Regions from separate parts of the Peterkaempfera bronchialis genome, predicted to be linked through region 2. Evidence: riboswitches for the same ligand, from Rfam matches in the RefSeq annotation. Region 2 holds a riboswitch; each other region holds the start of a gene.

Region 1 (4,281 bases), 650 kb from region 2:
CCGCCCTCGCCGCGTCACTGCGCGGCGGCGGCCGTCCCCGAGGGCACCGCCCGGGTCGCGGCCCGGGACGCCTTGGGCTCCAGTGCCCGCTGGGCGAGTTCGCCGAAGAGCAGGCCGAACGCGGTCCACAGGGTGAGCTGGATGGCGAGCGCCGCGATGCGGAACTGCCACAGCAGGGTGGCCGAGAAGTCCGCCGGCACCTCGTTGACGGCCGGCAGCAGGGCGTACGCCAGGCCGACGACCACCGCGAACGCGGCGCCGGCCGCGACGGTGGCGTACCAGTTGCCCCACCGGGGCGCCAGGTAGCGGCCGAGGAGCACGGCGGCGACCGCCAGCAGCACGCTGAGCAGCATCATCAGGAAGTACAGCGCGGTCCGCTTGCCGATGGTGTCGGGTTCGCCGACGGACGGCGGGTTGGCCGGGTACTTCAGGAACGGCACCAGGTAGACGGCGACCAGCGCCGCGAACGACAGCAGCGCCGCAGTCGCCCGGGGGCTGAAGCGGCCGACCCTGCCCAGGGCGAAGCAGAAGGCCAGGGCGGCGATGCCGCCCATGGCGACGCCGAAGATCAGGACGCCGGTGGCCAGCCCGGCGGTCGACTGGAGCGTGCGGCTGACGAGTTCGACCTCATGCTCGTGCTCGTGCGCGTGGGACTCCTCGAAGGCGATGGCGGCGTCGACCCGGGACTCCCCGAGCAGGTACGCCGCGACAAAGGCGAGCACGCCGGCCGCGAGGCCGGCCAGCATGCCGCGGATGAGCAGGGTTCTGGCGAGGGCGGAGTTCATGTGCTCGGCTCCGGTCAGTGGCAGGGGAAGCCGAGGAGATGGCGGCCGTCGTGCACCCACTCGTGCACGGTCTCGCCGGAGATCAGGGAGGTGGCGCCCTGCTCGGCGCCGACGAAGTAGAGCAGCACCAGCATCAGGACGCCGAAGAACACGGCCCACGGCAGGATCGCTCGCACCGGAATCGGGGCGATGCCGGGCTGGGCGGGGGAAACGGCAGGGGGAACAACGGACTCTGCCATGGCAGCCTCCTCTGGGAACACGCGTCCCACTCGTTGGAGCACGACGACGGTGCCGGGTCTGACTCACCGGAGGCCGCCGCCCTCCCCGGGGTGGAGGAGAGCGGTGCCTGCTCGGCATACAGTGGCGCGACCGTGCCGGCCTCTCACCGGACTTCCGTCACACCGTCGTCACATCGACGCGACGGTACCGCGAACCGGCAGACCGGCCAAGAGCGCGCGGACGGGCGCCCGCACCTCGCCCCGTCCCGGACCGCATGGCCGAATCGGCCTGGCGGCAGGCGAGTTGGAGGGTTTGGTGCACCTGTGGGCGAGTGGGAGGGCAGTCCGATGACCGTCAGGGTGATCTTCATCTCAGCGGCGGGCAGCGCCGCGCTGCGGGAGGCGCGGTTCGACGACGGCGGCCCGCTGGACGCGGCCGGGCTGCGCCGGGCGCGGACGGCGGCCGGCACCCTGCCCCCGGCCCGCCGGAGCTACGCCTCCCCGACGGCGCGCTGCCGGGAGACCGCCGAGGCCCTGGGGTTGGCGGCCGAACCCGTGCCCGCGCTGGGCGGCTGCGCGATGGGCCGCTGGCGGGGGCGCCGCCTGGACGAGGTGATGGCCGCCGAGCCGGAGGCGGTCGCCGGGTGGCTCTCGGACCCCTCCTGCGCACCGCACGGCGGCGAGTCCCTGCTGGAGCTGCACACCAGGGTCGCCGGCTGGCTGGACGCGCTGCCCGGCTCAGGGCTGGCGGGCTCTGGGCAGGCGGACTCCGGGCAGGCGGGCTCCGGGCGGGTGGTGGTCGTCGCCGAGCCCGATGTGGTGCGCGCCGCGCTGGTCCATGCCCTCGGGGCGCCGCCGCAGGTCTTCTGGCGGCTGGACGTACCCCCGCTCACCGCCACCGAACTCAGCGGGCGCGACGGCCGGTGGAACCTGCGCTGCGGCACCCCGCTCGGCAGCTGAACCAGCCCCCTCCGCCGACGGACATCTGCACGGCTGTGCAGCCTTGCAGGCGCTCCGTCGCGGCCCATAGGGTGGGCCCGCCGTGGTGCTCGGGAAGCCGGTGCGATACCGGAGCGGCCCTCGCCACTGTGATCGGGAAGTCCGTACTCCACCGTCCCCCGCCCGCCGGGGGAGGAGGCCACGGGAGGCCGTGAGGCGTCCGGGAAGGCCGGTGCACGGACGTCGGACCCGTCAGCCAGGAGACCGGCCACGGCACCGTACGACGTCCATCCACGAGGTGCTGGAGAGACCGCCGCAGATGAGCCTGCCTGCCTGTGCCGCCCGTCCCGCCTGTGCCGCCCCTGCCGCAGGGCCCGCGCCCGAGCGCGCGTCGAACGGAGCCGAGCGGTGAGCAGGCGCCCCGAACCGCCCCGGATCACCTTCGGCGGGAAGCCGGCCGTGGTCCTCAGCCCCGAGGACTACCAGTCCCTGGCCGCCGCACGACGGCAGGTGGGCGGCCAGGCCACCCGGATCAAGGTCCTCAGGCGCGAGCTGGCCGACGCCGTCGCCCTGCTGGCCGAGGCCGAGGCGCAGTTGGCGGACCACCACCGCCACCCGGCCGACGCACCGGCCGACGGACCGGCCGATGCGGCGGCCCCGTGCGCCGGCTGCGGGCTGCTGGAGTCGGTCCGGGAGTGGATGCGGGCGCCGCAGCGCAGCGGCGCCCCCGGCCACTCGGCCGCCGAGCCCGGCGCCGGCTGAACGGGTCAGGCGGCGTACTGCTTGAGCCGGGACTCGAAGTCGCGCAGGGCGCGCTGCGCCCAGCGGTAGCTGCACACGTCGTTCCAGCTGATCGGGTAGGCGTGCCCGGCCCGTACGGTGGGGAGCGCGGTCAGGGCCAGCCCGCCGGCGCCGGCCAGCAGCCCGCGCCGGGTGAGCTGGTTCACGATCTCGGCGAAGCGGGCCTCCAACTCGGGGCCGGCGGGGATGCGGGGGGCGGTGGTGTGCACGGGGGTGGTGCCTTTCTCGGCGGCTTGGGGGCTCGGCGGCTCGGGTTGGGGCGGGGTCAGGCGGTCTGCGCGGCTTCCTGCCGGATGTGGTGGCGGCCGATCGGCAGCACCAGCGGGGTCCGGGAGACCTCGTCGGTGACGATCCGGCAGTCCATGCCGAAGATCTCGCGGACGGTGGCCTCGGTGACCACCTCGGACGGGGTGCCCTCTGCGGCGACCCTGCCGTCCTTCATGGCGATGAGGTGGTCTCCGTAGCGGCAGGCCAGGTTGAGGTCGTGCAGGACCGCGACCACGGTGGTGCCGCGCTGCCGGTTGAGGTCGGTCAGCAGGTCCAGCACCTCCACCTGGTGCGGCAGGTCCAGATAGGTGGTGGGTTCGTCCAGCAGCAGCAGGTCGGTGTGCTGGGCGAGGGCGACGGCGATCCAGACCCGCTGCCGCTGGCCGCCGGAGAGTTCGTCCACCGAGCGCTCGGCCAGTTCCAGGGTGTCGGTGGCGGCCAGTGCCCCCGCGACGGCGTCGTCATCCTGCTCGGTCCAGCGGCGGAACCAGCCCTGGTGCGGGTAGCGGCCGCGCCCGACCAGGTCGGCGACGCGGATGCCGTCGGGGGCCACCGGGGTCTGCGGGAGGATGCCGAGCTTGGCCGCGACCTCCTTGGTGGGGACGGTGTGGATATTGCGGCCGTCCAGCAGCACCTCGCCGGAGCTGGGTGCGAGCAGCCTGGCGAGGCCGCGCAGCAGGGTGGACTTCCCGCAGGCGTTGGGGCCGACGATCATGGTGACCCGGCCGGGCGGGATGTCGGCGGTGATGCCGCTGACCACCTCCTGCCGGTCGTAGCCCAGGTGCAGCCGTTGGGCGCTCAGAGTGTGCCGGGCCGAACCCGGTCGGGCCGAACCCGGTCGGGCCGGGGCGTGCTCGGCCGTGCCGGGCTGGGCCGGGGCGTGCTGTGCCGTCGTCATCGGCTTTTCCTCATCCTCCACGGCCGACCCGGTTGGACCGGGCCAGGAGCCAGAGCAGACAGGGGGCTCCCAGAGCCCCGGTGATCACCCCGACCGGGAACTCGGTCGGGCCCAGCAGATGCTGTCCGGCGAAGTCGCAGCCCAGCATGGTCAGCGCCCCGACCTGCGCGGACAGGGCCAGCGCCGGACCCCGGCCGTGGATCAGCCGGCGGGCGATCGGCCCGGACAGGAAGGCGACAAAGGCCACCGGGCCGGTGGCGGCGGTGGCCACCGCCGCCAGGCAGACGCCCACCAGCACCAGGCCGAGCCGCCCCCGTTCGACCCGTACGCCGAGTCCCCGGGCGGTGTCGTCGCCGAGCGAGAGGGCGGGCAG
Region 2 (4,281 bases):
CACGGCGGTGCGGCCGGGCCAGGCGGCGGCGAGCTCGGCTGCGGCACGGCGGCCGGCGGCGGTGGCGGCGATCAGGCCGATCACGGCTGGGTCCTCCTCGGGTGGGGGCGGTGCCCCGGTGGCTGCTGTCTCGGGGGCGGGGGCGGTCGGTGGGCGGGGTGCTCGGGTCCGGCCTGGGTGCGGGTGCGGGGTGGCAGTGGCCTGGGCCGGGGTGGGTGTGCGGGGGTGTGGTGGTGGGGCTGGTCCGGGTGCGCTGGCGTTGTGCGTTGGCGGGCGGGGTGTGGCGCGTGGGTGCCGGCGGCCGGGGTTGGGATGTGCGGTCGGTGGGCGGGGTGCTCCGGTCCGGCCTGGGTGCGGGTGTGGGTGCGGGTGCGGGGTGGCAGTGGCCTGGGCCGGGGTGGGTGTGCGGGGGTGTGGGGGTGGGGCTGGTCCGGGTGCGCTGGCGTTGTGCGTTGGCGGGCGGGGTGTGGGGCGCGGGCGCCGGCGGCCGGGGTTGGGATGTGCGGTGTGGGCACCCGTGGGCGGGATGTCCGTGCGCTGTCGGCCGCTGACGGGGCCTGAACGCGGAGCCGGCCGGTGGCGGTGCGTGTGCGGCGGCAGGTCATGGCTGCGCCTCCCCGTCCCGGGCCGGGCGGTGGCCCCACAGCACAAAGACCGGGTTGACCGCCGCGAGGCGGCTCACCCCGCCGGGCAGCGGGGCGAGCCGGGAGGACTGGAGCAGTACGCCGTCGCTCGCCATCCCGGCGGCGTGCAGCGCTTCCCGTACGGCGGGCACCCGGTCCAGCGCGGCCAGGGTGACGACGACGGTACGCCGGGCGCGGGCGGCGCAGGCGGTGACCACGGCGGGCAGGTCGCTGCCGCCGCCGCCGACGAAGACCGCGTCGGGGTCGGGCAGCGGGGCCAGGGCCTGCGGCGCGCGGCCGTGCACCACCGAGACGTCCACCCCGTGCGCACGGGCGTTGGCCCGGACGCGGGCGGCGCCGTCGGCGGCCTGCTCCACGGCGATCACGGCCGCCCCGAACCGGGCGCACTCCACGGCCACCGAGCCGCTGCCCGCGCCGACGTCCCAGACCAGTTCGCCCAGCCGGGGCCCCAGCCGGGCCAGCACCAGGGCGCGGACCTCGGCCTTGGTCACCATGGAGTCGCGGTGCTCGAACGCGGTCTCCGGCAGCGCCCAACCGGCCGGTGCGCCCCCCGCCCCCGCCAGCGTCCGCATCGGGCCGGGCCGGTCGGACGGCCCCAGGCAGAGGACCAGGTTGACGGCCGGCCAGCGGCGGGCGGCGGCCTCGGCCGGGTCGACCTCCTCGACCCGCTCGCCGGGACCGCCCAGGTCGGAGGCGACGACCAGGCGGCGTTCGAGGTCCGGGGTGCGGAGCAGTTCGGCGGCGAGTTCGGCCGGGCCGGCGCCGGGCGCGGTGAGTACGGCGGTCTTGCGGTGCGCCCGGCAGACGTTGAAGGCGGCCTGCGGTGCCCGGCCGTGCGCGCTGACCACCACGGCGTCATCCCAGGGCAGCCCCAGCCGGGCGAACGCCTCCGCCACCGACGAGGTGTCGGGGCGGACCTCCAGCCGGTCCGCCCCGAACCGCTCCGCCAGCGCCCGGACGATCCCGAAGAAGCCCGGGTCGCCGGAGGCCAGCACCACGGTCCGGCCGCCGTCCCGGGCCGCTTCCTCGGCGATGGCGTCCAGCGCGGGGGCCAGCGGCCCCAGGACGATCCGGCGGGCCGCCGCCGCTACCGGCGCGGACTCCAGATGGCGGCGGGCGCCGACCACCAGCGTGGCGGTCGAGAGCAGGTCGGCGTCCCCGGGCGGCAGGGGGTGGCGCCCCCGCCCGAGGACGGTGATCGGGTCCGGACGGCGGTCATGGTGGTGCTGTGTGGCCATGCGGGGGCGGCCCTCCTCTCGGGGGTGCGGCCGGGGGTCGGGGTTCGGTACGGCGGTGGGGGTGGGCGGGCGCGGCTCAGCCGTCGGCGGGCAGCGGCGCGGCACTGGCCCCGTCGGTGCGCAGCGTGCGCCGCGCCCGCCGGTCGGCCTTGCGGAAGGTATGGAAGTGCCCGGGGTGGTACAGGTGCGAGCGGGTGCCCTCGGCGCCCAGCGCCGGGCCCACCAGGAAGAGCGTGTGCTTCCAGAGCCGGTGCGCTTTGACGGTGGCCTCCAGGGTGCCCACCGTGCAGTGCAGTACCAGCTCCTCCGGCCAGGTCGCCTGGTGGGCGACGACCACCGGGGTCTCCTCGGCGTAGCCGCCCGCCAGCAGTTCGGCGGCCAGCTGGCCGCTGCGCGCCGCCGACAGGAAGACCGCCATGGTGGTGCCGTGGCGGGCGAACTCGCGGACCTCCTCGCCGGGCGGCATCGGCGTCTTGCCGCCGCCGAGCCGGGTGAGGATCACCGACTGGGCGACCTCGGGGACGGTCAGCTCCCGCTGGACGATGGCCGCCACCGCGGAGAAGGACGACACCCCGGGCACGATCTCGGTCTCCAGGCCCAGTGCCCGGCACCGCTCCAACTGCTCCTGGACGGCGCCCCACAGCGACGGGTCGCCGGAGTGGATGCGGGCCACCCTGAGGCCGTCCCGCGCCGCCTGCTCGTACACGGCCAGCACGTCCTCCATGGGGACCAGCGAGGAGTCCAGCACCCTGGCCCCCTCGCGGGCGTGCGCCAGCACCTCCTCCTGCACCAGGCTGGCCGCCCAGACCACCACATCGGCCTCGGCTATCGCCCGGGCGGCCCGGAAGGTGAGCAGGTCGGCGGCGCCGGGACCGGCCCCGACAAAGGTGACCTTGCCGCTGGTCGTACCGGTCACAGCTTTCCCCCTCGGGAGTCCCGCCGGGCGGGGCAGATCAGGGTGGACAGATACGGCTGCGGGGTGCCGTCGAGTTCGGCGGCCGGGCGGATGGACTCCTCCGGCAGGCCCAGTGCGGAGCCCCAGACGGCGCCGTCGGTCCGGCCGGTCTCCCGCAGCGCGGCGGCGACCTCGGCGGCGATCCGGCCGAACTTGTACGCCACCACCGTGCCGGGCCCCTCCAGGGCCTGCCGCAGCACGGCGGAACCGGCGGTCACCGGCACCAGGGTGAGCGGTTCGACACCCTCGGCCAGCACCGTGCCGGAGCGCGCCGCCAGGTCCTGCATCGCGGTGATGCCGGGGACGGTCTCCACGACCGTGCCGGGCATCACCCGGCGGACCGTCTGGGCGAGGTAGGTGAAGGTGGAGTAGACATTGGGGTCGCCGATGGTGGCGAAGGCGACGATGCCGTCCTCGCCCGCCTCGCGCAGCAGCGCCACGACCTGCTCCCCGGCCGCGTCCCAGGCCGCCTCGCGGCGGGCCCGGTCCTCGCGCTCATTGAGGGCGAACACCACCCGGACGACCTTCTCCGCGCCCGTGTGGTGCAGCACGGTCGCCTCGGCGCGGCCGGTCTCGCCGCTGTCCATGACGGGCACCACCACCTGGTGTGCCTCGCGCAGCACCCGGACGCCCTTGACCGTGACCAGCTCGGGGTCGCCGGGGCCCATGCCGACCCCTACCAGGCGGCGGCTCACGCGGCCCACGCGGACGGGCCGGGGCGGTGGCCGGGGCTTCTGCGGTCACCCTGGCTTCTGCGGCCTCTGCGGCCGGGGTCGGCGGGCCGCGGCGCGGCAGCATGCGGAGCGCGCATGGCGAAGTCCTCACTCGGGGTCCTCGCCCCGGTCGACGTGACGGCGGCCAGAGTCTCCTGGCTCCCGGATCGGCACGCCCCCGGGCCTTCCAACCGCATGTTTCGCGGCCGTGGCCGGCTCCCGCAGACGGCCTGCGAGGGTCGGGGGCGCTCCCCGGTGACAGTGGCGGGACCGCGCCGGATTCGCACCGGACTTCCTCGTCAATGCCGCCGTGTATGGCCCGGAAATCCCATCACGCGCCCGGCGGGCAGTCAACCGGACCCCGTGTGGCGTGCACCGCACCGCACCTGCGCCGATGCCCGCCGGAGCAAACCCCTTTGCCGCCGACCGCCGCCGACTGCCGCCGACTGGCCCAGGCCGCCCGATCGGCGGCCCCGCACCCCGCGCGGATGCCCCGTACGAGGGAACCTTGTGGTCCTTTCGGGTGTCTGATCCACCCCGATAGGAACCTGATTGCGGTTCCACGCGTCTCCTCCTCAGGTGCGGCACGAGACCGGTACGACGGACCGGGCAGGCAGAGCCGCAGACGGAAGGCTTGAGGGGATGGACTTGACGAGCGGCGCGTTCTTCGCGCTCATCGTGGCCGTGCTGGTGGTGCTCACCGTGCTGGTGCTGGCCCTGTGGAACCGGAT
Region 3 (4,281 bases), 1.5 Mb from region 2:
CTCCAGGGCGGCGCGGGCCTGATCGGCGTGGCCGCCCCGGGCGATCAGGTCGTAGCGGGACGCCACCAGGGACTTCGTGGAGGAGAAGTCACGGCGGCCCCGGGTGGCGGCGTGCCCGACGAAGCCGAAGAGGGCTCCCCACACCGCTCCGATGAGGATGCCGCCGACGATCAGGCCCAGCCACACCGGACCGGCGGTGAAGAGACCGACCAGCAGGGCGATGAAGAGTCCGAACCAGGCTCCACTGGCGGCGCCTGCGGCTGCCGCGCGTCCCTTGGTGAGCCGGCCGGTGACCCGTTCCACCAGGCGCAGGTCGGTACCGATGATGTCGAGCTGTTCGACCGGGAAGTGCTCGTCGGACAGCCGGTCGACCGCAGCCTGCGCCTCCTCGTACGTGGCGTAGCTGGACACCGTGTTCCAGGCGATGGTGATCGGGTTCAGCGGGCCAGGGTCCTCTGGCATCTCGATCCACTTCCGGACGGTCCTACCAGTAGTGGCGTCGACCGCCGATCGCGTGTCCCAACGACCCCAGGATCCACAGGATGGCCCCGATGACGGCCAGGATGATCCCGATGGTCCAGAGGATGGCGATGTGGAAGATGAAGCCGATGATGAGGAGGATGATTCCGAGGGCGATCACGGGGTCCTCCGATCTCCCGGATGAGTAGCCTCCACGCCGCTCATTCCCTCGTATCGCGGGGGTAAGCATCCCGGTCTGCGCCTTATGTCTGATTCGATGCTCCTCCCGCCCCGCGGCTCGCGGCTCGCGAGGCGGGAGGAGGCGGGCTCGACGCCGGAGTCGGCAGCCGCCCCGCCAGGGACTCGGCCACAGGTCGCAGCCGCGCACCCGGTGGCCGGCCTTGACGAGGTTGGCGGCCATCGGGCCGCCCATATGGCCGAGTCCGATGAAGCCGATGACGGCGCTCACCAGGGCACCTCCTGCACGGGGTCGGCAGGGTCGGCGGGGTCGGCGGGGTCGGCGGCGAAGGAGAGCTCCTGCGCGCCGAGCGGGGCGAAGAAGCGGGCCACGTCCGACTCGGTGACCTCGGCGAGGGTGGCCGGGGACCAGTGCGGGTCGCGGTCCTTGTCGATCACCTGGGCGCGGATGCCCTCCACCAGGTCCGGTGCGGACAGGGTGGCGCAGGAGATGCGGTACTCCTGCTCCAGGACCCGCTCCAGCGGGCCGAGGTGCCGGGCGCGGCGCAGCGCCGCCAGGGTGACCTTGAGCGAGGTGGGGGATCGGGTGAGGATGGTCGCTGCGGCTTCCTTCGCGGCCGCTGCGCCGCTGCCGAGCAGCCGGTCCAGGATCTCCTCGACGCTGTCGGCCGCGTAGCAGTGGTCGATCCACTCCCGGTGGGCGGCCAGCTCGCCCGCCGGTGCCTCGCCGACGTACCGGGGCAGCACCTCCGGCACAGGGGCATCGGCGAGGTCGGCGAGCAGTCCGGGCAGCCGGCCCGCCGGGACGAAGTGGTCGGCGAGCCCGCACAGCAGGGCGTCCCCGGCGCCCACCGGCGTCCCGGTGAGCGCCAGGTGGGTGCCCAGCTCTCCAGGGGCGAGGGAGAGCAGATGGGTGCCGCCGACGTCCGGTACGAAGCCGATGCCGGTCTCGGGCATGGCGACTCTGGACCGCTCGGTGACGATCCGTACGCTGCCGTGGGCCGAGACGCCGACGCCGCCGCCCATCACGATGCCGTCCATCAGGGCGACATAGGGCTTGGGGTAGTGGGCGATGCGGGCATTGAGCCGGTACTCGTCGCGCCAGAACGCCGCCGAGGCCGCGCCGCCGCCGGAGCGTACGTCCTGGTAAATGGAGCGGATGTCGCCGCCCGCGCAGAGGCCGCGCTCCCCCGCGCCGCTGATCACCACGGTCTGCACGGCGGGGTCACGCTCCGCTGCGGTGAGGGCCGCCCCGAGGCGGAGCACCATGGCGTGGTTGAGCGCGTTGAGGGCCCGGGGCCGGTTGAGGGTGAGGTAGGCCGCGCGGCCCTCGGTGCGCACCAGGACGGAGTCGTCGTCGGTCATCGGGCGGCCCCGGTCAGTCCACGGGCCACGATCAGGCTCATGATCTCGTTGGTTCCTTCCAGGATGCGGTGGACCCGAAGGTCACGGACGATCTTCTCGATGCCATAGTCGGTCAGATAGCCGTAGCCGCCGTGCAGTTGCCGGGCGCGGTCGGCCACGGAGTAGCCGGTGTCGGTGGCGAACCGCTTGGCCACGGCGCAGAGCTGGGCTGCCTGCGGATCGTCGCGGTCGACGACAGACGCGGAGACGCCGTCCGCCCCCTCTCCGCCGGTGCGGGTCATGACGATGCCAGAGGGCGGGCAGCCAGCGGGCGCGCTGGGCCTGGTCGCCGTAGCGGTCGATCATCCAGGCGACCATGTATCCTGACTCCCGGATCAACGCGCCCCGTCTGCCTTCCCGACGTCCTGCACGTCAGTGGCGTGTCTCAGCGACGCACTCCCCGGTCACAGTGGCGGGACCGCGCCGGATTCGCACCGGCTTCCCTGCACCGCGGGCCTTGTCCATGAACATATAGTTGGGCGTCCTAGTAAGTCCAGAGCCCCCCTGCCGCAGGTCCGCCCGTGTCTCATCTCACCATCCGACATGTGAACGGTGCTGTCCCGGACCCGCCCCAGCGCCTAGGCTGACCGGCGCAGCTGGTTCGCCCTGCCCGCCAGGCAGACGCGTCGCAAGAGGGAACCCGGTGGGAATCCGGGACTGCCCCGCAGCGGTGAGCGGGAACGACCGCCGTCATATGCACTGGGCCCGGTACGGGCCTGGGAAGCGACGGCCAGTAGGTGTCTGCCCCGGCAGACGTGCCCACGAGTCCGAAGACCTGCCACTGCCCGTGCGCAACCGACGCGCGCGGAGATCCCGGTGACCTCGTGGGCGGGTCGGCGTACATATCAGGCGGAGACATGCGACGGCAGATCGTCGCGGTCCGCCCGGTCTTGCCACCCTTCGCGCCTACGACCCGTCCCGGGGTCGTCGGAGACATGCTCGCGAAGGAGAGTCTTGTGACCAGCACGTCCGCAGCCGCGGCAGCACGGGGAACCGTGTACGGCTACCCACGCCCGGGCCGGAACCGGGAACTGAAGAAGGCCATCGAGGGGTACTGGCAGGGCCGCGTCACCGCCGGCGCCCTCCGGGACACGGCCGCCGAACTGCGCCGCGCCAACTGGCGGCTGCTCGCCGACGCCGGCATCCACGAGGTGCCGACCGGCGACTTCTCGCTCTATGACCACGTCCTGGACACCAGCGTGATGGTCGGCGCGATCCCCGCCCGGCACCGCGCCGCCGTCGAGGCGGACGCCCTGGACGGCTACTTCGCGATGGCGCGCGGCACCCAGGATGTGGCGCCGCTGGAGATGACCAAGTGGTTCGACACCAACTACCACTACCTGGTCCCGGAGCTGGGCCCCGACACCGCGTTCAGCGCCGACACCGCCAAGCAGGTCGCCGAGCTCACGGAGGCGCTGGCGCTCGGCCTCACCGCGCGCCCGGTGCTGATCGGCCCGGTCACCTACCTCCTGCTGGCGAAGCCCGCCCCCGGCGTCGCGGCGGACTTCGAGCCGCTGGCCCTGCTGGACCGGCTGCTGCCGGTGTACGCCGAGGCGCTCGCCGACCTGCGTTCCGCCGGTGCCGAGTGGGTGCAGCTGGACGAACCGGCCCTGGTGCAGGACCGCACCCCGGCCGAGCTGAACGCCGCCGCCCGCGCCTACCGTGAGCTGGGCGGTCTCACCGACCGGCCGAAGCTGCTGGTCGCCTCCTACTTCGACCGGCTGGGCGAGGCCCTTCCGGTCCTGGCCAAGGCCCCCGTCGAGGGGCTGGCCCTGGACTTCACCGGCGCCGCCGCCGCCAACCTCGGCGACCTCGCGGCCGTCGGCGGGCTGCCCGGCAAGCGCCTGCTCGCCGGAGTCGTCAACGGCCGCAATGTCTGGATCAACGACTTCGAGAAGTCCCTGGCCACCCTGGGCACGCTCCTGGGACTCGCCGACCGGGTCGATGTGGCGTCCTCCTGCTCCCTGCTGCACGTCCCGCTGGACGCCTCGGCCGAGCGTGACATCGACCCGCAGATCGCCCGCTGGCTGGCCTTCGCCCGCCAGAAGACCGCCGAGATCGTCACCCTGGCCCGAGGGCTCGCCCAGGGCACCGACCTCATCGCCGCCGAACTCGCCGCCAACCGCGCCGACCTGGCCTCCCGAGCCGGTTCCGTACTCACCCACGACCCGGCGGTCCGCGCCCGCAGCGCGGCCGTCACCGACCAGGACGCCCGCCGCT
Region 4 (4,281 bases), 1.4 Mb from region 2:
TCCGGCCGCCCGGCCATGAGCGAGGAGATTCCCGTGTCCGACAGGCCCAACCGCAGAAAGTCCCATGTCCACCGCGCACAGGTGGTGCAGAAGCAGCGCCTGACCCCGCACATGGTGCGCATCGTCCTGGGGGGTGAGGGTCTGGCGGAGTTCCGGGCGGGGGAGTGGAGCGACCACTACATCAAGATCCTCTTCCCCGTCCCGGACGTGCGCTACCCCGAGCCCTTCGACCTGGAGGTGATCCGCCGCGACCTGCCGCGCGACCAGTGGCCCACCTCCCGTACCTACACCGTGCGCGGCTGGGACGAGGAGGCCCGCGAGCTGACGGTCGACTTCGTCGTCCACGGCGACGAGGGCCTGGCCGGACCCTGGGCGGCCGGAGCCCAGCCGGGGGACACGGTGCTCTTCCTCGGCCCCGGTGGCGCCTATCTGCCCGAGGAGTGGGCTGACTGGCACCTGTTCGCCGGTGACGAGAGCGCCCTGCCCGCCATCGCCGCCTCCCTGGAGCGGGTCCCGGCCGGCGCCCCCGTATGGGCCTTCATCGAGGTCCAGGACGCGGCGGAGCAGCAGGAGCTGACCGCCCCCGAGGGCGCCCGGGTGGTGTGGCTGCACCGTGGCGCCGCCCCGGTCGGCGCCGCCCTGGTGGAGGCCGTCCGCGCGCTGGAGTTCCCCCCGGGCCGGGTGCAGGCGTTTGTGCACGGGGAGGCGGGGTTGGTGAAGGAGCTCCGTCGCCATCTGCGGATCGAGCGGGACATCCCGCGCCAGCAGCTCTCGATCTCCGGCTACTGGCGGCTGGGGCACGACGAGGACGGCTGGCAGGCGTCCAAGCGCGTGTGGAACGCCCAGGTCGAGGCCGAGCAGGAGGCCGCGCCCGTCGCCTGACCGCCACCGTCGCCTGACCGCCCCCGCCGCCGTGGGCCGGGCGCCCGCTCCGGGCGCCCGGCTCAGCGGCCGAGGCGTTCGCGGGCGTGGCGGCCGGTGACCCTGGCCAGCTCGTGCCAGAACGGGACGGCGGTGAGGTAGAGCCCGAGGACGGACATGACGCCGAACGACACATCGACGCTGATCCGGCCCTGCTTGGCCCAGTAGACGTCCTGGAGGTCCAGCAGCAGCGCGAACTCGTCGGCGATCAGCGCTGCCCCCGCGCCATAGGCGGCGGCCACGGCGGGATGGCCGATGTACTGGGCGTCGCCCCGGACGGCCACCATGCCGACCCCGGCCAGGGTGCCGATGCCCAGGTTGTAGTGGTGCAGATGGGTCCCGCCCATCGAGACATTGCCCCAGGGCAGCCAGCCACCACGGATACCGTGTGTGATCAGCCGCACCGTGCCGAAGGTCGTTCCGAACGCGACCCAGGTGACCAGTAGCGACCGCTGGGTGGGCGTGGTGTGCTCACGCAGTGTCGCCGCCCAGCGCTCGGTCAGGCGCGGCGGACGCCGCCCGCCGTCCCCGGTCTGCTGCTGCGCCTCCACGTCCGGCATGGCGCCCTCCGTTCCGCTGCGTCCGTGGCCGCACCCCGGTCAGGGGCACCGCTCCGTCCACGCTACGTCGAGGAGGGCGGCGGCGCCGGTCGGCGCCTGCCGTGGGGGCAGGCACCGCCCGGCGCCCGGGGCGCGGCTCAGCTGCCGTAACGCAGCGTGATCGTGTCGCCGAGGTGCACGGTGGTGCCACGGGCGGCCGCTGCCGACGCGGCCCCGTCGATGCTGACCTGCCAGGTCGAACTGCCGCTGTTGGCCAGGCCGTTGACGGCGGTGACCTGGCCGCTGCCGGAGGACGGGGCGCTGCCGGTGACGCAGCCGCTCGGGGTGGCCGCGGTGGTCGCCGCGTCGAGTACGGCCCCCAGGGTGCTGGTGGCGCCCGTCGGGGTGATGGCCACCGAGCAGACCTTGGGGGTGCCGCTGCCGCTGTCCACGATCAGGGCCAGGCTGCTGGTGGTGCCGCTGGTGAACGCCGTGTCGCCGACCCAGCGGGGGGCGCCCACCGTGGTCGGGATCGGCGGGGGCGCGGTGAAGCCGCCGCCGGCGACGGCGCGCAGGGCGTCGATGGAGGAATAGGCGGAGGGCGAGCTGTCGGACGGCAGATAGCGGAAGCCACCGCCGGGGTTGAACTGCTGGGCGATCAGGAAGTCGACCGGGGTCTTGCCGGCGGGGGTCGTGAAGTCGGCGCCCTGGCTGTTGATGCCGCAGGCGTTGAGGCCCGAGACGCCCCAGCCGTTGGAGTCGCTGTTGGCGCCGAACATCGAGGTAAAGGCGCCGGAGGTGTTGACCAGCTTGCCCTTGAGGAAGTTCTTGGCGGCCACCACGGACGCGTCGGTCGCCGGGACGCCGCTGCTGCACAGGGCGGCCATGGTGGCGCCGGTCATGTCGATGTCACTGGTCGAGGCGAGGGCGGACGGGTTGCCCGCGGCCTGGCTGTAGTTCCAGCCGCCGTCGTTGTGCTGGTTGGCCCGTACGACCGTGACCGAGGCGTCCAGCAGCCGCTGCGGGACGCGCTGGACGCCGGACTGCGTCTTGGCGCCGCCCAGGGCGAGCAGCGCGAAGACGGTGCCGTTGAAGTTGGCGGGCGGCCCATAGGAGCCGGGGGAGGAGGTCTGCCAGTAGGAGGCGACCCGGGCGATCAGGTTCTGCCCGGGGGAGACCCGCGCCGGGTCGATCCCCGCCGCATAGGCGTTGAGGATGCCGCGTTCGTAGTCGGTCACCACCGGCGAGGCGCCGGGCCAGGTCGGGGCGGCAAGCTGGTTGCGGTAGACGGTGCGGGCGTTCTTGGTGGCGTCGCCGCCGGGGACCACGTCGACGGCGGCCTTTCCGGCGGCGGCCATCGCGCTGAACGCCCACTCATTGGAGAGGCCGCCGCCGGCGTACCCGCCGTCAGGGCCTTGCAGAGAGGTGAGATAGGCCACGCCGTTGGTCGTGGAGGTGGCGATCTGGGCCGCGCTTGAGGTGGCCTGGGCGGGTACGGCGGTGAGGGTGAGTGCGCCGATCCCGAGGGAGAGCGCGACGGCGAGTATGCGGCCTGACAGTGTGCCGGACATGGGGTCTCCTCGGCTGGGCGACGTGTCCACCGCGCCCGGGCCGAAGCGTCCGCGACTCACCGCGGCACCCTCGCCGACGAGGCGGCCGCCGCCCTCTCGCGTGGACAGGCATCCGCTGATGGTGCGTCACCGTGCGGGCATTCGGGCTCGAAGCGGCGGTCGCCGCTCACACCGTTGCGCGTCAGCCCTGGACTTCCACCAGGTTCCCCCGCGCGGTGACACGGAGACGGTAGCGCCTTTCGAGCGGGACGTCCCGCCCGCTGACGATCCGTTGACCGTCCCGAACCGGGTGTGTTCTCATGAACGCGTTTCGTCCTTCAGTTCGCAGGGGAAGCCGGTCAGAACCCGGCACTGACCCGCAACCGTAGGTCCGCCACCGTGCGGACGAGTCGGATTACCTGCACTGAAGAGGTATGTCAGGAGCGCTGCCGAGGACTGCGGCGCGGACTGGACGGCACGCCCGGCCCCGCCGGGTGTGGTGCACAGCCGTGCCCGGACTCCCTCGTCGGCAGACCGGGGGGACCACCCATGGGTATCGGCACCACCAGGCACGGCAGCGGACGGAGAGGCGTCACGGCGCGGCTGTGCGCCGTCCTCGCGACGGTGACGGCGCTCTTCCTCGCGCTGGTGCCGTTCAGCACACCGGCCGGTGCCGACCCGATCGAGAAGTGCACCGCCACCACCGGCGCGATCGTCGCGGTCGACTTCGGCCACTGGGGCGGCCCGGTGGTCCGAGGCTGCGACGCGCACCCCACCACCGGGATGAACCTGCTGCACAACGCCGGGTTCACCACCGTCGGCACCGTGCACGACGGGCCCGGCTTCATCTGCCGGATCGGCAGCGGCGACTTCAACGGAGGCGCGCAGTACCCCACTGCGGCGGAGGAGAGCTGCGTACAGACCCCGAAGGCCACGGCGTACTGGTCGTACTGGCTCGCCCCGGCCGGCCGGAACACCTGGACCTACAGCCCCCTCGGCGCCCTCAGCGACGTGCCGAAGCCGGGCGAGGTCGAGGCATGGGTCTTCGGCGGGACCGATGTCGCGGGCACCAGCGGACAGCCGGCCTTCAGCCCGGACTCCGTCCGCGCGGGCGGCCCCGGCGCCACGCCGTCCGTCCCGCCCTCCGCCTCGCCCTCCTCCGGCCCGGGCGGCTCCCCCTCGGCGCCCGGCTCGCCCCAGCCGTCCCCCGCCGTGGCCGCCGCGGCACGCTGGCTGGTGGGCCGGCTGGTGGACGGCGACCACCTGTACAA

The links. Region 2 has a riboswitch for cobalamin ahead of cobI (precorrin-2 C(20)-methyltransferase). Riboswitches for the same ligand answer to the same signal wherever they lie in the genome.
Region 1: it holds a riboswitch for cobalamin, as region 2 does, so the genes downstream of both, C7M71_RS25965 (hypothetical protein) here and cobI (precorrin-2 C(20)-methyltransferase) in region 2, are expected to answer to the same signal.
Region 3: it holds a riboswitch for cobalamin, as region 2 does, so the genes downstream of both, C7M71_RS29455 (acyl-CoA dehydrogenase family protein) here and cobI (precorrin-2 C(20)-methyltransferase) in region 2, are expected to answer to the same signal.
Region 4: it holds a riboswitch for cobalamin, as region 2 does, so the genes downstream of both, C7M71_RS29255 (prenyltransferase/squalene oxidase repeat-containing protein) here and cobI (precorrin-2 C(20)-methyltransferase) in region 2, are expected to answer to the same signal.

Annotation. Positions count from the first base shown of each region.
Region 1 covers NZ_CP031264.1:6,049,391-6,053,671, forward strand. The annotation lists gene C7M71_RS25950 (CbtA family protein) at 15-785, opposite strand; gene C7M71_RS25955 (CbtB domain-containing protein) at 800-1,024, opposite strand; gene C7M71_RS25960 (histidine phosphatase family protein) at 1,352-1,963, shown strand; cobalamin riboswitch at 2,030-2,229, shown strand; gene C7M71_RS25965 (hypothetical protein) at 2,351-2,704, shown strand; gene C7M71_RS25970 (hypothetical protein) at 2,710-2,952, opposite strand; gene C7M71_RS25975 (ABC transporter ATP-binding protein) at 3,009-3,908, opposite strand; gene C7M71_RS25980 (FecCD family ABC transporter permease) at 3,919-4,281, opposite strand, start outside.
Region 2 covers NZ_CP031264.1:5,398,616-5,402,896, forward strand. The annotation lists gene cobJ (precorrin-3B C(17)-methyltransferase) at 1-84, opposite strand, end outside; gene cbiE (precorrin-6y C5,15-methyltransferase (decarboxylating) subunit CbiE) at 602-1,882, opposite strand; gene cobM (precorrin-4 C(11)-methyltransferase) at 1,959-2,798, opposite strand; gene cobI (precorrin-2 C(20)-methyltransferase) at 2,795-3,532, opposite strand; cobalamin riboswitch at 3,700-3,847, opposite strand; gene C7M71_RS23885 (alpha/beta hydrolase) at 4,193-4,281, shown strand, end outside.
Region 3 covers NZ_CP031264.1:6,892,185-6,896,465, reverse strand. The annotation lists gene C7M71_RS29470 (general stress protein) at 1-462, opposite strand, end outside; gene C7M71_RS32385 (DUF6131 family protein) at 485-640, opposite strand; partial or broken gene C7M71_RS33310 (NAD(P)-binding domain-containing protein) at 842-928, opposite strand; gene C7M71_RS29460 (enoyl-CoA hydratase/isomerase family protein) at 925-2,022, opposite strand; partial or broken gene C7M71_RS29455 (acyl-CoA dehydrogenase family protein) at 2,019-2,252, opposite strand; cobalamin riboswitch at 2,380-2,504, opposite strand; cobalamin riboswitch at 2,641-2,858, shown strand; gene metE (5-methyltetrahydropteroyltriglutamate--homocysteine S-methyltransferase) at 3,018-4,281, shown strand, end outside.
Region 4 covers NZ_CP031264.1:6,838,325-6,842,605, forward strand. The annotation lists gene C7M71_RS29245 (siderophore-interacting protein) at 34-882, shown strand; gene C7M71_RS29250 (hypothetical protein) at 945-1,481, opposite strand; gene C7M71_RS29255 (prenyltransferase/squalene oxidase repeat-containing protein) at 1,619-3,031, opposite strand; cobalamin riboswitch at 3,147-3,270, opposite strand; gene C7M71_RS29260 (prenyltransferase/squalene oxidase repeat-containing protein) at 3,560-4,281, shown strand, end outside.